Linked DNA regions of Pseudovibrio sp. M1P-2-3. The protein of the gene in region 1 interacts with the protein of each later gene in a pairwise test. Links are inferred from orthologs where the notes say so. Each region holds a gene or a part of one and is shown on either strand. Other genes may lie near its edges.

Evidence for each region. Proteins that work in one complex are often made in the same cells at the same time.
Region 2: the proteins of lepA (region 1) and P6574_RS20215 interact in binary tests that used the Escherichia coli proteins (3 or more experiments, as listed by UniProt). The link is inferred for Pseudovibrio sp. M1P-2-3 from one-to-one orthologs.

The regions. Positions count from the first base shown.
Region 1 is NZ_JARRCW010000001.1:288,090-292,943, reverse strand. The notes cover bases 1,331-4,223. They hold lepA (translation elongation factor 4), read left to right. Parts: upstream 1,331-1,820; coding sequence 1,821-3,626; downstream 3,627-4,223. Other genes in these bases: P6574_RS01380 (TM2 domain-containing protein), read left to right, coding at 3,878-4,162; mepA (penicillin-insensitive murein endopeptidase), read left to right, coding at 1,331-1,699. Also shown: P6574_RS01395 (alpha/beta hydrolase), read left to right, coding at 1-671; more of mepA, read left to right, coding at 713-1,330; P6574_RS01375 (SRPBCC family protein), read right to left, coding at 4,284-4,854. UniProt on the Escherichia coli protein: Required for accurate and efficient protein synthesis under certain stress conditions. May act as a fidelity factor of the translation reaction, by catalyzing a one-codon backward translocation of tRNAs on improperly translocated ribosomes.
Region 2 is NZ_JARRCW010000001.1:4,573,588-4,578,327, forward strand. What follows is about bases 1,169-3,947. They hold P6574_RS20215 (CorA family divalent cation transporter), read left to right. Parts: upstream 1,169-1,952; coding sequence 1,953-2,942; downstream 2,943-3,947. Other genes in these bases: P6574_RS20210 (aminotransferase class I/II-fold pyridoxal phosphate-dependent enzyme), read right to left, coding at 1,169-1,743; P6574_RS20220 (DUF1674 domain-containing protein), read right to left, coding at 2,939-3,202; htpX (zinc metalloprotease HtpX), read left to right, coding at 3,417-3,947. In the rest of the region: P6574_RS20205 (DNA translocase FtsK), read right to left, coding at 1-544; more of P6574_RS20210, read right to left, coding at 553-1,168; more of htpX, read left to right, coding at 3,948-4,421; 16S rRNA (cytosine(967)-C(5))-methyltransferase RsmB, read left to right, coding at 4,739-4,740. UniProt on the Escherichia coli protein: Zinc transporter. Acts as a Zn(2+):proton symporter, which likely mediates zinc ion uptake. Purified ZntB reconstituted in liposomes also binds and transports Cd(2+), Ni(2+) and Co(2+).

The DNA of each region.
Region 1 (4,854 bases):
TCAAATCCGACATGCAGGGAACCAAAGCACAAGCACTGGTAAAATGGGCCGAAGACAAAGGCGTCACCTGCACCCGCATGGATTACTCAGGACACGGAGAATCCAGCGGGGAGTTTACCGAAGGCACGATCTCCAAGTGGCTTAAAGAGGCCAAAGCCGTTTATGAGCGGTTCTGCGATGGTCCAACAATCATCATCGGCTCGTCCATGGGGGGATGGATTGCCCTTGCCCTTGCCAAAGCACTCGCCAATGGAGAAAAGCTGGGCAATGGAACGCTTGCCGGCATGGTTCTGATTGCCCCGGCTCCCGACTTTACCGAGGAACTCATGTGGAAACAGGAGTTTACCGAGGAAATCAAGCGCGAGATTATGGAAAAGGGCCGCATGGAGCGCCCCTCCGAATATGAAGACAGCCCCTATATCATCACTCGCGATTTGATTGAGGACGGGCGTAAAAACCTTCTCTTGGGGGAAGCTATTCCAACCAATTGTAAAACAATCATTCTACAAGGTCAGAAAGACCTTTCCGTACCTTGGCAGCACGCCCTGCGTATTACAGAGCAGATTGTGAATGATGACGTGCTTCTCACCTTCGTAAAGGATGGCGACCATAGTCTTTCTCGCCCAGAAGATCTTGATCGGCTATTATCCTCCATTGAGAGCCTCATCTAGGTTTATGGCTCTTCGGAACTGCACGAATAAATAGGGCACCTATGGTTATTCAAAAACTCATCTATACGGTTTTCTCGCTCTTGGGTGTCCTTGCGTTTTCTGCTGAAACCGTCATGGCAGTTCCCCTACCCAACAAAAAACCTTTTGCAATTCCGGCCCATGATTCTCAGGCCCGCAGTGAGCAAACAAAGTTTGACGGGCCTGCAAAAGAGTACTTTGGCGCACATCGCACACCTGCCAGTTTGAAGGCGGAAAGCTACGGCTCCTACGCCAAGGGCTGCATTGCGGGCGCGGTTGAAATGCCAAAAAACGGTACCACCTGGCAAGTCATGCGCTTGTCTCGCAATCGCAACTGGGGGCACCCCAAGCTCGTCGCATTCCTGCAAGACCTTGCGGGGCAAGCACCTTCTCTGGGCTGGAACGGCCTGCTGGTTGGCGACATGTCCCAACCCCGCGGCGGCCCCATGCTCACCGGTCACGCCAGTCATCAGGTGGGACTGGATGCCGACATCTGGCTTCGTCCACTGCCTGAAAAACGGTTTACGCCCGCCCAGCTGGAAAAGGTCAGCGCCATCTCCATGCTGAAAGGGCCGATGGACGTGGCGGGTGCGGACCGCTCAGTTGACCCTGAGATTTGGACCCCTGCCCATGCGGGCCTTATCAAAGCCGCTGCACAACATCCGGAGGTCGCCCGCATTTTCGTCAGCCCTGCCATTAAAAAGGAACTCTGTGAGTTTGAAACAGGTGAAAATCGGGACTGGCTGCGTACCGTACGCCCTTGGTGGGGGCATCATTATCACTTCCACGTGAGGATGAAGTGCCCTGCGGAAGATAAATCTTGCAAAAATCAGCCGGCACCACCGCGCGGCGATGGCTGCGGGTCAGAGCTGGGTTGGTGGCTTTCCGATGAACCTTGGGTTCCAAAACCAAAGAAACCCGGCGAAAAAAAGAAGGTTACGCCTAAGAAACCACCACTGGAAGTCATCGATCTTCCCACTCAGTGCACTAAAGTGCTGCTGGCAAACTAATTCTAAAGGTTTCAAGGAGGATGCTTGACGTCCTTCCAAAACTGGAAGAGTCCTTTTAAAAATCCAATATACTGGTCATTTAGGTCTTTGCCTAAGTGTCCAGCAATGGTAATTGAGCGCCATGACCACGAAAACACTGTCCAACATACGCAATTTTTCAATTGTTGCGCACATCGACCACGGTAAATCCACACTGGCCGATCGCCTGATCCAGTCCACTGGCACGTTGACCGAACGTGAAATGACGGAGCAGGTTCTCGATTCCATGGATATCGAGAAAGAACGCGGCATTACGATCAAGGCACAGACTGTTCGCCTGATTTACAAAGCCGAAGACGGTCAGGAATATACCCTGAACCTGATCGATACGCCCGGTCACGTGGACTTTGCCTACGAAGTTTCGCGCTCCCTTGCTGCGGTAGAAGGCTCCCTTCTGGTCGTCGATGCCTCGCAAGGTGTGGAAGCGCAAACTCTGGCAAACGTATATCAAGCCATTGAAAACGATCATGACATCGTGACGGTTTTGAACAAGGTTGACTTGCCTGCCGCAGAGCCGGACCGTATTAAAGAGCAGATCGAAGATGTGATCGGCCTTGATACGGCTGAATCAGTCATGATTTCCGCCAAGACCGGCCTAGGTATTCCTGACGTTCTGGAAGCAATCGTCAAACAGCTACCCGCCCCTAAAGGCGACCCTGACGCACCCCTCAAGGCCATGTTGGTGGACAGTTGGTACGATACGTATCTGGGCGTTATGGTGCTTGTACGCATCATTGACGGTGAGCTGAAAAAAGGCGATTCCATCAAGATGATGGGAACCGGTGCGGTCTATCCGGTGGACCGTGTAGGTGTTATGACCCCGGCCTTTGTCGCCACCGACCGCCTTGGCCCCGGTGAAATTGGCGTGTTGACTGCGTCCATCAAGGAAGTTGCCGACACCCGTGTTGGTGATACAGTCACCATGGACAAAAAAGGCTGCACAGAGGCTCTACCTGGCTTCAAACCAGCCCAACCAGTTGTGTTTTGTGGTCTGTTTCCGGTAGATGCCAACGACTTTGAGGATCTGCGCTCTGCAATGGGCAAGCTACGCCTCAACGATGCGTCCTTCTCCTTTGAAATGGAAACATCAGCCGCTCTCGGCTTTGGCTTCCGCTGTGGTTTCCTTGGCCTGCTGCACCTTGAAATTATTCAGGAGCGCCTGTCCCGCGAGTTCAATCTGGACCTGATCGCAACCGCTCCATCCGTTGTTTACGAGATGGAGATGACTGACGGTTCCAATTTTGAAATGCACAATCCAGCTGACATGCCGGATGTGGTCAAGATCAAGGAAATTCGTGAGCCTTGGATCCGCGCAAACATCATGACACCCGACGAGTATCTGGGTGCAATCTTGAAACTGTGTCAGGATCGTCGCGGTATTCAGGTTGACCTGTCCTATGTGGGCAGCCGTGCCATGGTAACCTATGATTTGCCGCTCAACGAAGTTGTTTTTGACTTCTATGATCGATTGAAGTCCATCTCCAAAGGGTATGCATCCTTCGATTACACCATTAGCGAATATCGCGCTGGTGACTTGGCAAAAATGTCTATTCTGGTGAATGACGAGCCCGTAGACGCGCTGTCCGTTCTTGTTCACCGTTCACAGGCAGAGCGCCGTGGCCGTGCCATGTGTGAGGTTCTTAAAGAGCTTATCCCTCGTCACATGTTCAAAATCCCAATTCAGGCCGCACTTGGTGGACGTGTTATCGCGCGTGAAACTCTCTCTGCCCTGCGTAAAGACGTGACTGCGAAATGTTACGGCGGTGACGCCACCCGTAAGCGTAAGCTTCTGGAAAAACAGAAAGCGGGTAAGAAGAAAATGCGCCAGTTCGGTAAAGTGGAAATCCCTCAGGAAGCCTTCATTCAGGCCCTGAAGATGGACGACTGAGACCAGTTTTGCCTCAAGAATAGTCCACGCCTGTGCATCTGCTTAGCGCACAAATATACGAACTTATTGAAAGGCAGCCATCTGGCTGCCTTTCGTATATATACTTAAGTTCTAATTAAGTATATTTTTAACAGATATTTATTTAAACACGCTTTAATTGCCTTTTTATCAATCATAAGTTGATGCAGCTAAAATACACCTACCTAGGCAACTGGCTATATTTCTGCCCTATCAGTAAAAATGGATTTGCTATGAGTGAAAATAATACAACTCAAATCAACATTAACGTAAGTGAAAACCAAAAGTCGGCCATTATAGGATTTGTTCTGTGGTTCTTTCTTGGAATGCTCGGTATTCATCGAATCTACATGGGCAAAATAACTTCAGGCATAGCCATGGCTGCCATGACGGTTATAGGCGGGATTACAGCTATCTTCTTAATAGGTTACTTTATTTTAGTTGCAGTGTGGGTATGGTGGATAATAGATCTTGTTCTCATGGCTATTAATGCAAGTAAAGGTCAAAAGTTGCTCTAGAGTTGCAAATATAACCCAGCTTTGTACTATGCAACCAATCGCTTGACTATCTCTTGGGGCCTCGCTTCTTTTACTACCCAAAGCGAAGCCCCAAATAGGAATTTCAATAGGCCTGTTTAACTCACAACTGATGAGGCTCGCCCTCTCCGCCATTCAAATAGTCCTTCAGGCTATTTGCAAAATATCGTTCCCATCCGTCTACACAGATCTCATGGCATTGCAGTGCTGGAATCAGCCCCTCATGGGTAAGCGTTATAGAGCATCCTCCATTCTTTTTTCTAATATCCCAGCGTAGCCTCGTGTCATTCCATTCTTCAGGCTCAGAAACCTGCCGACTTATAATATTGGAAGCCGTGCACGACCAAAGAACCTGCTCAGGTACTTTGGAGTGGTCCAGACGAAAGGTCTTGAATGATGGCCCAAAGTGAACGGTCATCTCACCCTCTTTGCGGTCAACTTCCGGCGTCCACCATTTCTCAACATCCCCGATAATCGCTTGGCAAGCGCGATCAGGAGAGCAGGCAACCTCTATCGTTTGCGTGTAACTTTCGCTCGGGCTCTTCCTATAGGAAGCCTTTGCGAGAAACTCACCTACACTTTTGCGAAGGGCACCAAAATGCTTATCCCAGCCTTTATCGAAGGCTTGAAAGAGGTTGAGAGCGACAGACCCTGCAGCGTCTTCAACCCCATCG
Region 2 (4,740 bases), 4.3 Mb from region 1 along the record:
TGCCTAGCCCTAGAACACCAATTAAGGTTTTCATGCCCTCGGAGACAGGGGGGGAAAACGTGGAGGGGACTGCAAAAATCCAGTCGCCCAGAAAACCACCCAAGCCGGTTGGCAGAGGCCAGTCAGTCGTAATTGGCAGGGCTGCCAGCGCGCCAGAGAAGAAAAACGTTCCTGCACCCCAACTGAGCAGCTTTCTGCGAGCGACCCTAGGCTTTTTATTCCAGAAAATACGCCAGCCCCACATGAGCAAAGGGAACAGCAAGGCAAGTGATGCCAGTCCGACAGCCTGCATCAAAACATCGGCAACAATTGCCCCTGGTGTTCCAAGAGCATTGCGCACTGTGTTTTCGGTCGCGTGGCTCAAGCTAGGATCTGAAACTGTCCATGTGGCAAGAGCTGCGGCGAGCAGTACGCATAAGAAGATAACAAGCAGTCCCGTTGCGGCAATTAGATTGCGCCTTAAGAAACTCTTGAGAGGGCTTTCGGTATCTTCAGGCGATAAAGTTGGAACCTGAGAAGTGTTTAGCGTATTTGCCCGACGCATTTGCGCTCCTAGTGCAGACAGTTTAAAATTCTTTGAAAGGCGTCACGACTTACATCAAGAGATTCAACGAGAGCAAGTCGAATATAGTTCGCGCCCGGGTTTTCTCCGTTTGGCATTTGAGAGGCTATATAGCTGCCCGGAAGCACCTTGAGCCCTTGTTTTTGCCATAGGAGCTGGGTTGTTTTTATATCCCCTCCCCACTTTTCTACATTCAGCCATAGGAAAAAGCTTCCGTCTCTGACTACTGACCCAAAAAGCGGCGAGAGCATTTGTTCTGCCAGCTCATACTTTTCATTGTAAAGACGCCTGTTCTCAACGACATGGGCTTCATCACTGAAAAGCTCTTCGGCCAAGGCTTGTATTGGCAGGGGAACCTGCGGGGCTGCCACATTGCGAAAATGGGCGAAGAACTGGATAAAGTCCGGATCGCCCGCAGCAAATCCGCAGCGAATGCCCGGCAGATTGGACCGCTTGGATAAAGAGTTGAACGTCACCACGTTTTTAAAGGAGCCATCAAGCTCTTTAGCAGCCTGCAAAATACCAGCAGGAGGCGTATCGCGGTAGATTTCGGAGTAACATTCATCTGCGAAGACGATGAAATTGTGCTTGCGGGCAAGTTTGATGAGCTCTTGCCAATACTCTAGCGGTGCCACGGTTCCCTGCGGGTTGGCTGGGGAAGCGAAGTAAAATGCGATTGTGCGATCGAGTAATGCAGGGTCCAAAGCCTTCAGGCAAGGTAGTTCACCATCTGTTGGCTCTGGCAATAAAACGGCTTCAGCGCCCGCCATGTGAATCCCCGCCCCATAGGACTGATAGTAGGGGTTTGGCAAAATAGCTGCAGGCATTGGGACGTTTTTATTCAGATAGTCTTTTGCACTGACGCATCCAAAAACGAGACCCTCACGGGATCCGTTTAGAGGGATAATGCTTGTTTCTGTATCGAAACACTCCTCTAGATTGTAACGCTCATTCAGCCAAGACCCTATGGCTTTCCGGAAGGAGGGTGTTCCGTGAATTGGAGGATATTTCCGAAACCCCTCTTCATTTTTCTTCAGCACTTCCGCCACATAGTGCGGTGGTGTGTGTTTTGGCTCACCGATTGTAAGGGTAATAGGCGATTGAGAAGGTTCAATATCCTTCAAGAGCTCTCTTAGGCGCTGAAACGGGTTCCCACCTGAGCTATCACTTTGAGTTGTCACGAATACACCGCCCCCGAAGTTGCTGGAACTATCTAGTTGATCTAATTCCTAGAGTTTTAAAGTAAATTCAGCATTAACCAAACCATCTAATTTATAAGTTCTCATGGCGAAATAATGGAGAAGAGAAGGTTTACCGCAACTTTCCTGAATTATTGAATTACATGGCGACCTCCATAATTGGGATAGAGCCCCAGTAGAGGGGTAACTGAGTGATACTTTTACAAAAAACTGAACATGATGAAGACGCCTATGCCGTTGTTGTCGAGCCTAAGAAGCCGCCAAAAGTTACAACGATTGAGCATCTCCTTGAAAGTGCTGAGGAAGAACAAGGTATGTTTTGGGTTCACCTGCGCTTGGGGGCGCCCAGAACCCATGAAATTTTAGATAAACTCGAGCTGGATCCACTTTCTAGGGAGGGGATAGTTTCTGAAGAGGTAAGGCCCCAGTGCCTTGTTCGCGGAGAGGGGGCTTTGCTGACGCTTTTCGGGTTCAAAGAAGTTCCTGCCATTGGGGCCTCTGAGCTTTCGAGCCTGCGGCTTTGGGTGAGCGCCAAGAAAGTGATCACTGTCTGGGATCAACCTTTGGGCGTTGTGCGTGCGCTTAGGGAAGACTTGGAGCTTGGGGCAAAGCTGGACGGGGCAGATGATTTGGTTGCCCAACTTGCCATGAACCTCACGGATCGGGCGGAGGAGTTTGTTGAAATTCTTTCCGATGAAATAGATGAGTTGGAAGATATGGTTCTGGAGCAGGATAATCCTCCTTGGGAAAGTGAGCTGGCTCAGGTTCGCAGAAAAGCGACGATTATTCGCCGTAGTATGTTTATTCAACGTGATGCATTGAGAACCTTCGAAATCGAAGAGTTTAAATGGGTTGGCCATCATGCCCGAACCTTACTTAGAGAAGCGGGGGATCGCTTTGTGAGGATTGGTGAAGAGATGGATGCCATTCGGGAGCGGGCCGAGATTGTGCATGACCAGCTCATGTATAAGCGGGCGGAAAACACCAATCGCTATATGTTGACACTGGCGATAATTGCCTCAATATTTTTGCCGCTTGGCCTTATTACAGGGCTACTGGGAATAAATGTTGGAGGCATCCCCGGTGCCAATAGCTCCTATGGATTTATTACTGTTTGCGTAATTTTGGCAGTTCTGGCTGTAATTCAGTACTGGATCATCAAGTACTTAAAGATTTTCTAGAAATCGCTGGTTATGCCCTTCACTTCCCAATCATTATAGCGCGCAGGATCAAGGCCCCCGCGGCCATTCAGTTCCTTGGCGCGCTTTTGCGTCACTTGATCTATGTGCGCTCTTCTTTCTTCAGCTTCTTTGAGGGCGCGTTGTGCAGCAGGAGGGAGATCTTCAAACCTTTTCTTTTTTGGAAGGCTATCTGTATCCTCGGGTCTATGTATCTCCTTGGAGGAGTAGGAAAGTGAGGGACTGTTGTCGCTGTTAGACATTTTGAACGCACCTGACGCTTGAAATTTATGGCTTTATAGCACTTTGCAAACTTGCCATCAAACAAGACAGTTCTTACTTACTTGATGACGAGTTCCACTTATTAACGATTAACTGGCTGGGTTCCTTTATATTTTTTGTGGATGCTCGAAACGTAGCGATCTGGATCACGGTTGAAGTCAGAACTTAAACGAGGGTTGGCTGGAGCAAGTTGAAATGAATTACGTTCGTACCGGAATGTTACTTGCCGCAATGACGGCATTGTTCATGGGCATCGGTTTTATGCTGGGTGGCCAGACAGGCATGGTGATTGCTCTAGTTTTTGCTGGGGGCATGAACCTCTTCAGCTACTGGAACTCTGATAAAATGGTGCTGCGTATGCACCATGCTCAGGAAGTTGGAGAACAGCAGGCCCCAGAGCTTTACGGTATGGTGCGCAGTATGTCCCAGCGGGCAGGCCTTCCTATGCCCAAGGTTTATATCATCAACAACCCGCAGCCCAATGCGTTTGCTACGGGCCGAAACCCGCAAAATGCGGCTGTTGCCGCCACAACAGGCTTGCTGGATAGCTTGACCCGCGAGGAAGTTGCAGGGGTTATGGCTCATGAACTGGCCCATATCAAACACCGTGATACCCTTATTATGACGCTGACGGCGACAATTGCCGGTGCCGTGTCCATGCTTGCAAACTTCGCCTTTTTCTTTGGCGGTGCCCGCAACAATAATAACCCCTTGGGCATTGTCGGGGTTATTTTAATGATGATTTTGGCGCCGCTTGCTGCTGGTCTGGTTCAGATGGCAATATCCAGAACACGGGAGTATGCCGCTGACAAAGGGGGAGCCGAGATTTGTGGCAATCCCCAATGGCTCGCATCTGCACTTGGCAAGATTGCCGGTGGCGGGCAGAGAGTACACAACGAGGATGCGGAGCAAAATCCCGCTACAGCCCATATGTTCATCATTAATCCCCTTTCAGGCCAGAAGATGGATAACCTGTTCTCGACACATCCAGATACCAATAACCGGATTGCAGCCCTTCGACAGATGGGTGCGAGTGATGATTTTTCACCGTTTTCTCGTAGTTCTGGTAGATCACGTCAGACAAGCGGCTTTCGCTCCAGTAGTAGCCGCCAGCAAAGCGGTCCTTGGGGAATAACGCATCCGTCCAATGGCAACGAGAACTCTGAGCATTCTAAACGGCCCAAAGGACCATGGGGGTAAGTTTACTGTCGATCATAAAGTGACGGCCTTATCCCTATAATTTGTTGTTTTAAGCGATTTTTCATGTTGAGCTGGGAAAAGTCGCTTTAAAACGATTGCTTTTTCTAGATTTCCGCTTCACTGAGACGTCTCTTGTTTTGGCCAAAGCAGTGAGCACGCTTCCATGGAAATCGTGAACTGGCTAAGTTTTGGCTCAGTTCCAGTGGAAATAGCTTGGATCATCAATGGCAGAAGAAAATAATAGGGCCCCTTCTAAAAATCCGCGTGAGCGCAGAAAAGGGAAGGCGGGCCATAATAAGTCCAGTCAGAAACCGGCGAT